DNA from 4 places in the Streptomyces sp. NPDC008125 genome. Region 1 is predicted to be linked to each of the others. Evidence: riboswitches for the same ligand, from Rfam matches in the RefSeq annotation. Region 1 holds a riboswitch; each other region holds the start of a gene.
What was found. Region 1 has a riboswitch for cobalamin ahead of ACFZAX_RS21065 (ribonucleoside-diphosphate reductase subunit alpha). Riboswitches for the same ligand answer to the same signal wherever they lie in the genome.
Positions count from the first base shown of each region.

Region 2: linked by a shared signal. The riboswitch ahead of ACFZAX_RS10560 (ABC transporter substrate-binding protein) and the one ahead of ACFZAX_RS21065 (ribonucleoside-diphosphate reductase subunit alpha) in region 1 are both predicted to bind cobalamin.
Region 3: linked by a shared signal. The riboswitch ahead of ACFZAX_RS32075 (CbtB-domain containing protein) and the one ahead of ACFZAX_RS21065 (ribonucleoside-diphosphate reductase subunit alpha) in region 1 are both predicted to bind cobalamin.
Region 4: linked by a shared signal. The riboswitch ahead of ACFZAX_RS26640 ((2Fe-2S) ferredoxin domain-containing protein) and the one ahead of ACFZAX_RS21065 (ribonucleoside-diphosphate reductase subunit alpha) in region 1 are both predicted to bind cobalamin.

Region 1 covers NZ_JBIBHR010000012.1:36,853-40,423, reverse strand. Annotated here, with positions in the region: gene ACFZAX_RS21065 (ribonucleoside-diphosphate reductase subunit alpha) at 1-1,524, opposite strand, end outside; cobalamin riboswitch at 1,666-1,805, opposite strand; gene ACFZAX_RS21060 (GNAT family N-acetyltransferase) at 2,114-2,632, opposite strand; gene ACFZAX_RS21055 (hypothetical protein) at 2,689-3,333, opposite strand; gene mctP (monocarboxylate uptake permease MctP) at 3,490-3,571, opposite strand, start outside.
Region 2 covers NZ_JBIBHR010000005.1:110,589-114,159, reverse strand. Annotated here, with positions in the region: gene ACFZAX_RS10570 (ATP-binding cassette domain-containing protein) at 1-204, opposite strand, end outside; gene ACFZAX_RS10565 (iron chelate uptake ABC transporter family permease subunit) at 201-1,322, opposite strand; gene ACFZAX_RS10560 (ABC transporter substrate-binding protein) at 1,319-2,350, opposite strand; cobalamin riboswitch at 2,472-2,661, opposite strand; gene ACFZAX_RS10555 (beta-ketoacyl synthase N-terminal-like domain-containing protein) at 2,789-3,571, opposite strand, start outside.
Region 3 covers NZ_JBIBHR010000027.1:4,807-8,377, reverse strand. Annotated here, with positions in the region: gene ACFZAX_RS32080 (enolase C-terminal domain-like protein) at 1-801, opposite strand, end outside; adenosylcobalamin (AdoCbl) riboswitch at 1,765-1,911, shown strand; gene ACFZAX_RS32075 (CbtB-domain containing protein) at 1,915-2,130, shown strand; gene ACFZAX_RS32070 (CbtA family protein) at 2,153-2,926, shown strand; gene ACFZAX_RS32065 (tetratricopeptide repeat protein) at 3,083-3,430, opposite strand.
Region 4 covers NZ_JBIBHR010000017.1:119,580-123,150, forward strand. Annotated here, with positions in the region: gene ACFZAX_RS26635 (hypothetical protein) at 159-908, opposite strand; gene ACFZAX_RS26640 ((2Fe-2S) ferredoxin domain-containing protein) at 1,584-1,985, opposite strand; cobalamin riboswitch at 2,075-2,200, opposite strand; gene ACFZAX_RS26645 (glycosyltransferase) at 2,336-2,644, shown strand; gene ACFZAX_RS26650 (amidase family protein) at 2,964-3,571, opposite strand, start outside.

The sequences.
Region 1 (3,571 bases):
GTTGGACCGGCCGGACTGCCCGGTCGGGTAGAAGTTGATGTCGACGACCCGGTCCAGGAAGGTCACGGCCGTGCGCACGGTGGCGTCCAGCCGCTCCCAGTCGATCGTCCCGTCCGCCACGAAGGCGCCCAGGTTGACCGAGCCGAGGTTGCAGACGGCGGTCTCGCCGTCATCGGTGACCTCCAGGATCTCCGTGCAGAGGTTCGAGGAGTGCACGACCCGGCCCGGCTCGGCGGTCTGGTTCGCGGTGCGGTTGGACGCGTCCTTGAACGTCATCCAGCCCTGGCCGGTCTGCGCCAGGGTGCGCATCATCCGGCCGTACAGCTCGCGGGCGGGGATCGTCCGGCGGGCCAGGCCCTTCGCCTCGGCGGCCCGGTAGGCGGTGTCGAAGGCGTCGCCCCACAGGTCGACCAGCTCGGGGACGTCGGCGGGCGAGAAGAGCGACCAGGAGGAGTCGGCGTCGACCCGGCGCATGAACTCGTCCGGGATCCAGTGCGCCAGGTTCAGGTTGTGCGTACGCCGCTGGTCCTCGCCGGTGTTGTCGCGCAGCTCCAGGAACTCCTCGATGTCCGCGTGCCAGGTCTCCAGGTAGACCGCGGCGGCACCCTTGCGCCGGCCGCCCTGGTTGACGGCCGCGACGGAGGCGTCCAGCGTCTTCATGAAGGGCACGATGCCGTTGGAGAGCCCGTTGGTGCCCCGGATCAGCGAACCGCGCGAGCGGACGCGCGAGAACGACAGGCCGATGCCGCCCGCGTGCTTCGAGAGCCGCGCCACCTCGTGGTAGCGGCCGTAGATCGAGTCCAGCTCGTCCAGCGGGGAGTCCAGCAGATAGCAGGAGGACATCTGCGGGTGGCGGGTGCCCGAGTTGAAGAGCGTGGGGGAGGACGGCAGGTAGTCGAGCCGGCTCATCAGCCTGTAGAGCGCCGCGACCTCGTCCACCGCGCGGGCCGAGTCGTCCTCGGCGAGCCCGGCCGCGACCCGCAGCATGAAGTGCTGCGGGACCTCCACCACCTGGCGGGTGAGCGGGTGGCGCAGCAGGTAGCGGCTGTAGAGGGTACGCAGCCCGAAGTAGCCGAACCGGTCGTCGGCACCGTCCGCGAGCGCCTGGTCGACCAACGCGTCCAGCCGCTCGGCGTGCAGCGCCACGAACGCGGCCGTACGGTCCGCGATCAGGCCCTCGCGATGGCCGACGGCGACCGACGCGGCGAACGACACCGCGCCCTCGCCGGCCGCCTCGGCGGCGATGGTACGGGTGAGCAGCCGGGCGGCGAGCCGCGAGTAGGCGGGGTCCTCCGCGATCAGGCCGGCGGCCGACTCGGTGGCCAGGGTCAGCAGTTCGGCCTCGTCGGCGTGCGCGCTGCGGCCCCGCAGCGCGGCGGCGGCGACCTTCCCCGGGTCGGTGTCCGGCAGGTCCGCGGTGAGGGCGGTCAGGGTGCGCAACAGCGCGGCCCCGGGGCCGTCGACGGGCTCGGTCGCTGCGCTGGCTGCGGGCACGGACGCCGGATCGGCGGGCGCGATGGTCACGGTGGTGCTCTCCCTCGCTCGGCTCTGGACCGGCGGGGGGAGGGGAGGGCCGCGGGGCGCGCCACCTGGAGACGGGCAGCACCGCACACGGCGTCCACCGGCCCAACCGCGAGGCCCGGACGTACGGGCGTCCGGTTCGGGTGAGCCGGACGCGCTGTCGGCAGGTAGCCGGACTCGAAGGTGCGCGAAACGCGCGGTTCACACCGTTGCGGGACAGTTCCGGATTCGCACCGGATTCCCCTGCGACGACAGCGAGACGAGCATACATGTGGTGGCCGGGGGGCGAGAACGCCCCACATGTTGTGGCGGTGCGGCGCGGTGTTCCCATGCCGGAGCGGGCGCGGAGGGCGCGCGGGACAAGGGAGAACCCGCTCCTTCCCCGGGGTCCTGGCCACGGTCCGGCCGCCGGGCACGCCGTCGTGGCCCACGACCCGCCAGGCATCTCCCGCAGCACGCTCGGAGTCCCTGGACTTCCCCGGCGGGCACCCCGGCCCGGTCACGCACCCGGCCGGGTCCGCCGCGCTCCCGCGGCACGCGCGCCGGGCCTGACGCGAGGCCCGGGCCGGGGCCCGGGGCCGGCCCACCGGGTTCAGGCGTCCGAGCCCGCTTCCAGGTCCAGTCGATAGGTGAGCAGCGTCAGGTCCGGCACCGGCCGCCAGTCGCGTTCCGGGGTGCGCGCGAAGCCGAGCCGGTGGTAGATCCGGTGCGCCCCGGCCATGGCGGGCTGGGTCGACAGGGCGAGAGCGGTGACGCCCGCGGTGGCGCGGGCCCGCGCCGCGCAGGCCCGTACGAGCGCCTCTCCGGCTCCTCGGCCCCGCCCCGCCCTGCCCACCGCCAGCATGCGGAACTCCGCCTCGTCCGGGGCCGCGACGTCGCACATGGGGCTGCCGGGCGGGGCGTAGGTGACTCCGCCGAGCACCGTGCCGGTGTCGTCCACGGCGACCAGCACCTCCGCCACGGCGGCCCGGCCCGGCACGTCCCGGAGCCTGGCCAGGTAGGGGTCGTCCTCGCCTCCGCCCAACAGCCCGTCCGCGAGGTAAGCCTGGGCCGTGATCTCGCCGAGGAGCTCGTACTCCTCCGGCTCGGCCCTTCTGATCGTCAGGTCCATGACGGTCATTCTGCGCGCCGCCCGGGGCGGCCGGACAGGCCGGTCCGGGAAAGGACTCAACCGCTCGCGCCCACGCCGTTGTTCGGGGCTCCGTCGCCCTCCGGCGGGAGGTCGCCGCGCTGGATCGGCTGCGAGCCGGGGGCCTGGCCGAGGGACGGGAGGATTCTGTCGAGCTCGGCGTCGTCCGCACGGTGGGCCGCTTCGGCCGCCTCGCGCAGGGTGGCGCGGTCCACGGCGGTGAGTTCGGCGCTGACCGTCACGGAGACGTCCCCCTCGGTGCGGGCGTACGCGTGGCCGAGGGCGGTCGCGCGGTACCAGCCCTCGCCCTCGCGTTCGCAGACGGTGTAGTCGGGCGAGCCGTCGGCCGGCTCCTGCTCCCCGCAGTCGGCGGGGGAGTAGTCGGCGCGCTCCACGCCGAGTTGGATCACGTGGCCGTTCCTGTCCGTGTAGGAGCTGCCGAAGCCGTCGTCGCCGAGCACGCCCACCGACTGCGTCGCCAGGGTGTAGCCGGTCACCTCGGTGACGTACACGTGGTCGGCCCGGGTCTGGAGGGCCGTCGCCCTCGCCTCCAGTTCGGCGTGTTCGGGTACGTCCGCGGCGGGGGACGCGCCGCCCGCGCCGACGTGCTCGGTGCCGCAGCCGGTGAGGGTGAGGACCAGCAGAGCGGGCCACAGGCCGCGCAGCCGGGTGCGAGATGTCATGAGCACATCCTTCCGTACGGGGCCGGCGGTCCGGTCGCGGGGCGGGTACGCCACCGGGCCGCCGCCCCTCCCACGGAGGGAGGACGCGACGGCCCGGTGGACGGTTCGCCGAAGCGGGTCACCGCCGTGCGATGGTCCGGCACGGCAGCGACCGCGTCAGTGGCCGCCCGGCGCCCCCACGACGGCCGGCGGCAGCTCCGCCTGCACGCCCTTGTCGCCGACGTCCGCGGTGTAGTCC
Region 2 (3,571 bases), on a different contig from region 1:
GCCGTCGAGGGTGACGAGGCCGCCCTCCGCCGGCAGGACACCCGCGAGCACCCGCAACAGGGTGGATTTCCCGGAGCCGTTGGGACCGATCAGACCGACGGTGGCGCCGGGCGGCGGGGCGAGGGTCACTCCGTCGAGAATGAGGCGTCCGCCGGCCGCCCGGCGCACCCGGTCCGCCCGCAGTCCCTCGACGGGGGCGGTCATACGACCCTCCGGGTGCGGTGAAGGACCAGGACGAAGGCCGGTACGCCGATGAGCGCGGTGACCACGCCGACCGGCACCTCCTGCGGGTCCAGGACCGTTCTGGCCAGGGTGTCGACCCAGACCAGGAAGACGGCTCCGGCCAGCGCGGTGACGGGCAGCAGTCTGCGGTGTCCGGCACCCGCGAGCGCCCGGGCGGCGTGCGGCAGCACCAGGCCGACGAAGCCGATCGTCCCGGCCGAGCTGACCAGTGCGGCGGTGAGCAGCGCGGTGGTGCAGAGCAGCACGGTCCGGGTCCGCGCGACGTGGACGCCGAGGGTGGCAGCGGCGTCCTGGCCGAAGGCGAAGGCGTCGAGCGTACGGGCGTGGGCCAGACAGATCGTCAGGGTGAGCACCACCACGCCGGTGCAGAGTTGGACGTCCGTCCAGCCGACACCGCTGAGGGAGCCGAGCAGCCAGAACAGGACGCCGCGGGTCTGCTCCGCGTCGGCGGCGGTCATCACGGTGAACGAGGTGAGCGCGGAGAAGAGTTGCATCACCGCGACGCCCGAGAGCACGACCCGGTCCGTGGTGCCGCCGAGGCTGTGGCTGAGGAGAAGGACGAGCGCGAACGAGGCGAGCGCCCCGACGAAGGCGCCCGCCGAGAGGGAGACCGCTCCCCCGCCAACGCCCAGCACCACGACCACGACCGCGCCGGTGGACGCCCCCGAGGAGACGCCGAGGACGAAGGGATCGGCGAGCGGGTTGCGGAGCAGCGACTGCATGACGGTCCCGCACACCGCGAGGCCGGCGCCGCAGACGGCCGCGAGCAGGGTGCGCGGCATTCTGAGGTCCCAGACGATGCCGTCCCGGATCGGGCTCAGCTCCGTGTCGCCGAGGCCGAGGTGGGCGGCGACCACCGACCACACGTCGGCGACGGAGATCCGGGCCGGGCCGATGGTGACGGCGACCGCGACGGAGGCAAGGAGCAGGACGGTTCCGCCGCACCACAGGAGCGGTTCGGGCAGGGCCCGCAGGCCGGTGCGTCGCCCGTACGGTACGGAACGGGCGCCGGCCGGCACCGGGCGGTTGCCGGCCGGTGCGACGGTACGGGTTCCCGCCGGGTCTTCGCCGGCCGTCATCCGGCGAGGCCGAACTCGCGCAGCCCCGCCGCGACGCGCTCGATGCCCTCCACCGTGCGGATGGTGGGGTTCATGGCCTGGCCGCTGAGCAGGACGTACCGCTTGTTCCGTACGGCGTGCATGTTCTTGGTGACCGGGTTGGACTCCAGGAACTCGATCTTCTTCTCGGCGCTTTCGGCCGTCTGGGACTTGCGGGTGAGGTCGCCGATGACGAGGACGTCCGGATCGCGGTCGGCAATGGTCTCCCAGTTGATCTGGGGCCATTCCTCGTGCGTGTCGTCGAAGACGTTCTTCGCGCCGAGTTCGGTGGTGATGATGCCGGGCGCCCCGCAGCAGCCCGCCAGGTACGGGGCCTCGGCGTTGGCGAACCAGTACATCAGGGTGGTGCCGGAGGCGTCGGTGCCGTCGGTCGCCTCCGTCACGCGGGCCCGCAGGCCGGCGATCAGCTTCTCGCCGCGTTCCGGCACGCCGAACACCCGGGCCAGGTCGCGTATCTCGCCGTAGACGCTGTCCAGGGTGAGGGCGGTGGAGCGGGCGCCGTCGCCGTCGCCGCTGTTGTCCTTGCCGGCGCAGTCGGAGGGCGAGACGTACGTGGGGACGCCCAGGTCCTCGAACTGTTCGCGGGGCGCGACCCCGCCCTTGCCGAGGGTGGACTCGAACGAGGCGCTGACGAAGTCGGGTTCCTGCGCCAGCACCTTCTCCGAGGAGGGGGCATTGTCGGAGAGCCTCGGGACCTTCGCGTCGGCCTTCTCCAGGCCCTTCATCACGGGGTCGGTCCAGGTGGCGGTGGCCGCGAGCCGGTCGGCGAGGCCGAGGGAGAGCAGGATCTCCGTCGATCCCTGGTTGAGGGAGACCGCGTGGTGCGGGGCGGAGGTGACGGTGACGGTGCGTCCGCAGTTGTGGAGCGTCACCGGATATCCGTCTGCGGCCGCACCGGCGGTGGCCGGTGCGTCGCCGGTGCCGCCGCAGGCGGTCATCAGCAGGAGCCCCGCCGTCAGCAGGGCGGCGGAACGGACGGATCGGGCCATGGGCGCGTGCCAGGCGTCGCCTGGCAGGCGGGACTTTCGAAACACGGCCATGGGCGGCACGGGGTACCTCGGCGTCTCTGGGCCCATGCGCGGGGCCCGTTGTACGGAGTACTGCGGCCCGTTCGGGTCGCAGGGTGCCAGCAGGTCTTCGGACTCGGGTTCGTGCGGACGGGGCGCCTTCCCGGGAAACCCGTGGGTCTCCCAGTGGCCGTGGCCCCGCCCGTCCCCCTCACCGCTGCGCGTCAGTTCCGGACTCTCACCGGATTCCCTGACCCCATGTGTGGAGTGCGACTGGCACTGGGAAGCTATCACGCCCCTCCGCGCCCGCCGGATGCCTGTTCGGTGCCGTACGACCACCGCCACGGCCCGGAGCCGGGTACGGCTGCGGGGCGCCGCCGGAGGTCGTCCGGCGGCGCCCCGCTGCTCACGGATCCCGGGTCAGGGCAGCCGCAGCGCGATCACGGCGTTGTGGCCGCCGAACCCGAAGGAGTGGCTGACGGCCCGGCGGACGGCGACGGGCCGGGGCGCCTTGGTCACGCAGTCGATGTCGAACCCGGGTGCCGGGGCGTCCAGGTTGGCGATCGGCGGGACGAGCTGGTGCTGGAGGGTCAGCACGGTGAGCGCGGCCTCGATGGCGCCCGCCGCGCCCATGCAGTGGCCGAGCACGCCCTTGGGTGCGGTGACCGGCGGCCGGTGCGGGTAGGCCCGGGCGATGAGGGCGGCTTCGGTGGCGTCGTTGAGCGGGGTCGCGGTGCCGTGTGCGTTGACGTGGCCGACGTCCTCGGCGCGCCAGTCGGCGTCCCGCAGGGCGGCGTCGACAGCCGCCCTGGCCACCTTGCCGGAGGGGTGTGGGCTGGTGGGATGGTGGGCGTCGGTGGTGGCTCCCGTGCCCGCGATCAACGCCCTGGGGACGGCCCCCCTGGCCAGGGCGTCCTCGGCCCGTTCCAGCACCATGATGGCGGCGCCCTCGCCCATGACGAGGCCCGCGCGGTCCTCGGCGAACGGGCGGCAGAGCCGAGACGGGTCGCCGTCCGGCAGAGCCGCCGCCCCGGACCGGGCCAGACCCGTCATCGCCACCGGGAAGACGATCGACTCGGTCGCCCCGGCGACGGCGATGTCGCACTGGCCGCTCATCAGCATGTCCCGCGCCACCGACAGGGCGGTGACCCCGGACGAACAGGCCGTGCACGGAGCCAGGCTGGGGCCGGTGGCCCGGAGCTG
Region 3 (3,571 bases), on a different contig from region 1:
GGCCAGCGGCATCGAGGCCTCGCGGGCGACCCGGGCCATGCCCTCCTGTCCCGGAGTGGGGTCCTCCAGGTACTCCAGCACGCCTTCCAGGGCGCGCGCCACCTTCAGCGAAGTCTCTACGGTCCAGGCCGCGTTGGGGTCCAGCCGCAGCGGAGTGGTGGGGAACGCCTCGCGCAGCGCCAGGACCGCCTCGACCTCCTGCTCCGGCGGCATGACCCCACCCTTGAGCTTGATGGCGGTGAACCCGTACTCGTCCACCATGCGCCGGGCCTGAGCCACGATCCCTTCGGGGTCCAGGGCAGCGCCCCAGCAGTCGGGCTCGTGCCCCGGATGCGCGTCCCACTTGTAGAACAGGTAAGCGCTGAAAGGCACGTGGTCGCGTACCGCACCGCCGAGCAGATCGCTCACCGGGCGGCCGACGGCCTGGCCCCGGATGTCCAAACAGGCCACCTCGAAGGGGGAGAAGACCCGGTCCACCGTGCTGCTCGTGGTGATCATGCCCGTCAGGCCGTGGCCGTCGCTGCCGGAGTCGCTGCCGATCACCTCGGCGATCCGCCGGCGCATCGGACCGGTGGCGTGGACGTCCATGCCGGTGATCGCGTCGGCAGCCGCACGCAACCGGCGCAGATGCCCCTCGTCGGCGTAGGTCTCGCCGAGCCCGGAAACACCCTGATCGGTGTGGACTTCGACGACGGCGCGGAGCGCGTACGGCTCGTGGACGCCGACCGCGTTGAGGAGAGCCGGGTCCTTGAACGCCACGGGGGTGATCCCGATGCGGGTGATCCGCAGGCTGCCGCTCATCACAGCACCTCCCCGGCGACCCCACCGGCGCCGCTGACGGCCCCGGCCGTCACCAGAGCGCGGCCCAGGGCGACGTCCGGAGCGAACGGAGTCACGGGAAAGAACAGAACGCCCTCTAGCATGAAGCACCCTTCAGGTTCATATATATGAACGTTGGTCAATATGGCGAATCGCTGCACGGAAAGTAGGCGCCGTGGCGCGCCGAGGTCAAGGGCCATGCATGGGCCGCTTTCAGTCAGGCGGGCGCGAAACCATGGAGGTGTGACGGCTGCGGGTGCGGCTTCCGGCCAAGAGTTGGAGGGCGTCGGGATGTCGACCGCGAGAGGGCGGGTTGGCTGTGTGCATGCCTCTTTGGCTGGGAAGATGTCGGGCGGCTGTCCGGTGCCGGCCGCCCGGGAGGGGCGGATGGAGGCCTTGGGGCATCGCCGATCGGGCGCGGATTTCTTGGGCGAGTTTCAGCCATGGCGGGGCAGGGGTGAGGTATGCCGGGCGCCGGGTGAGCGTGCGGAGGCGCCGCAACTGTTCCGCCAGGTGCACAACTGTGCGTGACCATGCACGATGGGGCGCGACACGTGGGGGTGCGACAGGGGCATGGGGGTGCGGCACGGGCCGCGAGGGTGTACGACCGGGGGCGGTCGGGTGGGTGCGGCTGTGTCAGGTGGGGCCCGGGTACTCAGGCCGACCGTGACCGGTCTGCCCGCCCATCCGTCCGGACCGGACGGATGGGCGGGGCCGGAACTGCGGTGCCCGGCGAGAGATGCCGACGGCGGGGGAGCCGAGCCGGCCGACGGCATCGCCGGTGAACCGGCGTCGTGCGGTGCGGGGTTCGACGCCGGCGAGGCGAATATCACCCGCAGGGGCATCGCGTCATTTTGTCGCCTTCCTCAACGGCCTTTTCCGGCCTGCACGTTGACGGGGCGGCGATACAACGCCCCATGGCGGCGCTCGAACACAGGCGCTATGGTCTCACCAGCATGACGACGGTGTAACGGAAGTCCGGTGAGAATCCGGCACGGTCGCGCCACTGTGAACCCGTACCTGCGGGAAGTCAGACCCAGCACCGTCGTCTCAGGCACCACGATCGGGACGCGTGTTCCCTCAGGAGGTTCTGCCATGGCACACGTTGCCGCACCCTCGACCGGCGTACCCGCCGTCACCCCCATATCGCTGAAGGCGATCGCCCCGTGGGCGGTCTTCTTCGGCATCCTCATGCTCGTCCTGCTGTACTTCGTCGGCGCGGAGCAGGGCGCCACCTCGGTCTTCTCCGGCGAGGCCGTTCACGAGTGGGTCCACGACGGCCGTCACCTTCTCGGCTTCCCCTGCCACTAGACCTCAGGGGAACCGAACTCTCATGAACTCCGTATCCGTTCGAGCGCTCCTGGTCCGCGGCATGCTCGCGGGCCTGCTCGCGGGCGTCGCGGCACTCCTCGTCGCCTACTTCCTCGGTGAGTCCCGGGTGGACGCGTCCATCGCCCTGGAAGAAGCCCACAACCACGACCACCACGGCGGCGAGGAACTGGTCAGCCGGACGATGCAGGCCACCGGCGGCCTCGCCACCGGTGTCCTCGTCTTCGGCGTCGCCGTCGGCGGCATCGCGGCACTCGTCTTCTGCTACGCCCTCGGCCGCATCGGGAGCTTCGGCCCCCGCGCCACCGCGGCCCTGGTCGCGGGGGCGGCGCTGCTGACCGTGTACCTCGTACCGTTCCTGAAGTACCCCGCCAACCCGCCGGCCGTCGGCAATCCGGACACCATCGGTCAACGTACGGGGCTGTTCTTCCTCATGGTGGCGCTGAGTGTCCTGCTCGCCGTCGCCGCCGTCATCGCCGGGAGGAGGCTCGCGCCGCGTCTCGGCAACTGGAACGCGACCATCGCCGCGTCAGCCGGATACGTCCTGCTGATCGGACTCGCGTACGTGTTCCTGCCGTCGTTCGACGAGGTGGGCGCGGACTTCCCGGCGACTCTGCTCTGGGAGTTCCGGCTCTCCACCCTCGCGGTCCAGGCGACCCTCTGGGTGAGCTTCGGGCTGATCTTCGGGGCCCTCACCGAGCGCTTGCTGCTTTCCTCGCGGGGGCGGGACGCGACCTCCCGGGACGGGGTTCCCCGGACCGCCGGGGCGGTGGGCTGAACCCACGCGCGGCTGAGTCACCCCCCCCCGTGTGCGGCCGGAGAGCTCACCGGCCGCACACGCGGGGGGCCGCACAGGCGGGGGGCCGCACAGGCGGAGGTCGTGCCCCGGTACCCGACGCCGCTCAGGGCTCCGCGACGGCTGACGGCGCCACGGTCACTCGGTGCCGAAGTCGCCGTTCAGGGCGGCGGCCATCCGAAGATGCGGCCCGGCTTCCTCGTGCCGGCCCTGGCGCTCCAGGGTGCGGCCCAGCAGCAGGCGCGCGTAGTCCTCGACCGGGTCACGCTCCAGGACGATCCGCAGCTCCGCCTCCGCCTTCCCGAGCCGAGCCGAGTGGTAGTAGGCACGGGCGAGCAGCAGACGCGGGGCTACCTGCTCGGGGACCTCGTCCACGAGCCCGCCGAGAATGCGCGCCGCGGTGAGGTACTCCTTCGCCTCGAAGAAGAACTGTGCGCGGTTCCAGCGGTCGGCGGCCGTGCCGAACTCGTAGTAGGTGTCGTCCATGTGCTTCCTCCTCTGCCGCCGGCGGGGCGGCTGTTCGAGCCTCCCGCCCGTGTGATCGCGACAACATACCCCGGTGGTTGAATATTCCACTAAATCGGGGAGGTGGCGATCGCGCCACGGGCCCGGCCGGAGCGCAGGATG
Region 4 (3,571 bases), on a different contig from region 1:
CGAGGACGCGAACCGGTCATCGGTGGCGCTCCGGTGAATGCCCTGGACCCGTCGGCAGGGCCGGTGGGTCCGCACCGGTTCGGAGCAGGTGGCGGGGCCGTTCGCCGCGCGAGGACGGGCGGCGAACGGCCCCGGGACGTCACCGGCCGGGGGCCGTGTCAGCGGGCCAGCACGCAGTCTCCGCACAGAGGGCCGCTGCGGTCGGGGGCGGCGCGGTAGATGAGGCAGCAGCTGCGGCGCCGGAAGGTTCCGCCGCCGGCCATGGTCGCGGTGCCCCGCAGCGGGGGGCGTGCGAGGAGGAGCGAGGTCAGGCTGCGGGTGCGGGCGGCGAGTTCCGGGCGCGCGGCCGCGATCATGGTCGCTGCTCCGTTGAGGGCCGAGGCGGTGTTCCCCCACACAATGTGCCGGGATACGGAGAACTTCCCCATCATGTCGCTGAGTTCGCGCAGCGGGCCGTCCAGCAGGCGGGTGCTCAGTTCGTCGGCGAGGTGCTCCGGGGATCCCGCCGGGCTGTCGGCGACGGCGCTGTCGGGCAGCGAGAGGGGGATCGGTCCGCCGATCACGGGCTGCCATCGCAGCTCGGTGAGGCCGGGGGCGAGGACCCGGTCGTGCAGCACCGCGGCGGCCAGGGCCGGGGAGATCAGCCGGGCGGCCAGCCCCAGATGCGCGACGGAGGCCGCGACGCGCGGTTCCACCGAGCCGGGTGGCCGGCCGCCCGCGGCAGCGAGCCGTGCCCCGACCGCGGCGACACGTGCTTCGAGCAGCGGGCGGGACATCGGCTGCCAGGGGCCGTCGGGTTCCGTGCCGAGGGGATGGATCCGGAAAGCGAAGAACGGGCCCAGACCGGTCACGGACTCGCTCAGGACCGTCGCCGTGGCCGTATCCGTATCCGGATCTGTATCCGTCATGCGGAGACCGGACCCGGCACGGCCGGCGCACCGGTGGGTGCACCGCGGTCCGTCCCGGTGGCGGAACGCCGGACCGGTACGGCAACCGGGGTGCCCCGTGGGGAAATCCGTCGGAACGCGGGCGGCATGCTCACGGTGGGCTCTCTCTTCGGAGTCGTGCGTCCCTCGCACATATGGGCGGGACGAGGGCTTGGGTGTCCGACCCGCCCGCCCTCCGTCGGTGGCGGGCTCACGGTGGCGCGACCGTGCTGGAAATCCACAGGCTTCCTCGTGCCGTCACGCCGCGGAAAACATACGAGCGGTCTGTCCGCCCGGTCAACCGCACCGTTCCGGACCCGCGCACGGCCTGCGTCCCGCCTCACGTTCCGGACCCGCGCACGGCCTGCGTCCCGCCTCACGTTCCGGACCCGCGCACGGCGGTGCGCCGCGTCGGCTTCCCCTGGACCGAGACCCGGTTGTCCCTGGAGAACCTGGTCGCCGCCGCCCGTACGGTCCGCGGCGAGCTGTCCGGACCCCGTCCCGGGGAGCAGCGGCGGGGCCGGGACGTCTCGGGCGTCCCGGCCCCGTGTGCCTCGGCTCGCGTCGGACGTGCGCGGGCCGGGGCGGAGCTCGACCTTTCCCCGCCGCCCGGGCCGCTTCCGGGCAAGCGTGCGTCCTGCCCCGCCGGGGCGGGTCCTACCGGGGGCCCCGGCGCCCGGGGGGCTCGAAGGTGTAGAGGTCGAGGATCTCCGGGCGCGGGGCCACGCCCGGTCCTCCGGCTCGTATCCAGGAGGCGATGTCCTCGGTCGCGCCGGGGTCGTTGACCAGTCCCAGCCAGACGGGCCGGGCTCCGGCGGCCCGGCCCTCGGTGGAGGGCTGCACGACCACGACGTTGGCCTGGTCGCAGACGTCCAGACAGTCCGATATCCGCACCGGGGCCTCCTCGCGAAGGCGGTCCGTCTGCGCCCCGTGATCGACTCCGGTCACCTTGCGGCTGCCGCAGCAGCAGTCCCGGCACACGACCACCCGGCAGGGCACCGCTCCGGCCGTCGCGCCTGTGCCGGGCACCGCCCCGGTCCTGGTGCTGTTCTTCTGCACGTGAGCCTCTTCGGCCGGCCTTGCGGGCACGCCGAACCACCCCTCTCCGGGGAGGTCCGCCCCGGCGTTCGTCGAGGAGGCGACCGCGTGAGTCTCCTGGCTCTCGGGGCGCCGCCCGTCCCGCCCTTCCCGCCCCTCGCCGGAGGCAGTGGTACGCCGGGACCCGCTCACCGATCACAGTGGCGGGACCGCTCCGGTTTCACACCGGATTCCTCGGACCGCCGTCGCCCTGTCACCGGGCATCATCCCATCCGGTGTGCCTGGTCGGTACGGGCGGGAGCGACCGCCCCAACCCGCCCCTATGATCATGTGCCTGACACATCGTCGCCCTCGGAGGAGTACCACCGCTCATGCGCCCGACCCGTATCGCCACCACCGTCCTTGCCACCGCGGTCGGCTTCGCCGGAGTGGTCGCCACCGCCCCCGGCGCCGCGGCCCAGTCCGGCTGCCAGTACAAGGTCGTGTGGCCGACCGCCGGGGTGTACGAGGACCCGAACCCGAACAGCGCCGTCGTGAAGACCAAGTACGCCGGCGACATCGTCGGTGCGTCGACCTGCGAGGGCGCCTCGTACAACGAGTACGGCTACGTCCTGGTCACCAGCGATGCGGCGGCGGACGGCCGGGGATGGATGCGTGAAGGGGCGGTCGTCGCCATCTGAGTCGTTCCGCCCGGAACGGACGGCTGAGCCGGCGCGGGGGCCTGGCGCGGGGGCCTGGCGCGGGGGCCTGGCGCGGGGGCCTGGCGCGGGGGCCTGGCGCGGGGCTTGGGGCGGCCCGGCTCCCGGTCCGACGAGACTCCCGGCCCACCCGGTTCCTCACCGGCGCGGCTCTGCGCCCGCACCGGCCGGAACAGCCCTTCCTCCGTGCCGAAATCCGTCCGGAGCCGGCGATCGAGGCGGCTCGTCCGTAAGGGCCTCGTCCTGCCCGCGAGCCCGGCCGCATCCGTACGGGCCGGCCCGCCGCACGCGGCTCGCCCGTTCAACGGGCGGGGGCCGCGACCGCCGGGGTGCTGCCGGTTGCGCAGGACGACAGGTCCGGGCGGCGGTGTGCCCAGGGGCGCGCCTTCTCGTACGCGGCTGCCGCGCGGAGCACGGTCGCGTCCGCCAGATGGCGTCCGATCAGCTGGAGCCCCACGGGCAGGTCGTCGGGGGTGCGGCCCGCCGGGACGCTGGTCGCGGGCGCGCCGGTGAGGGAGGCCGGGTAGTTGAAGCCGATCCAGGCGGTGTCGCCGACGGTACGGCCGTCGATGCGCTCGGGGCCGTGCACGCCGACCGGGAAGGGGGGCACGGCCGCCGTGGGGGTGATCAGGAGGTCGTACTCGGACATCAGCGCGGCCATGCGGTTGGTGAGCGCCTTGCGCGCGATGTTGGCGTCGGTGAGTTCCCGCGCCGTCCAGTCACGCGTCATCCAGGCCACGAGATGCGGGGACATGGCGGGACCGTACTGGTCGACGAGGCCTCGCATGCCGGTCAGGTCGGTCTCGGCGGTGATGACTGCCTGGAATGCCTCGGCGGGGTCGCTCCAGCCGGGGTCGACTTCCTCCACGGTGCAGCCCAGCGCGCGGAAGACGGACACCGCCTCCTCGG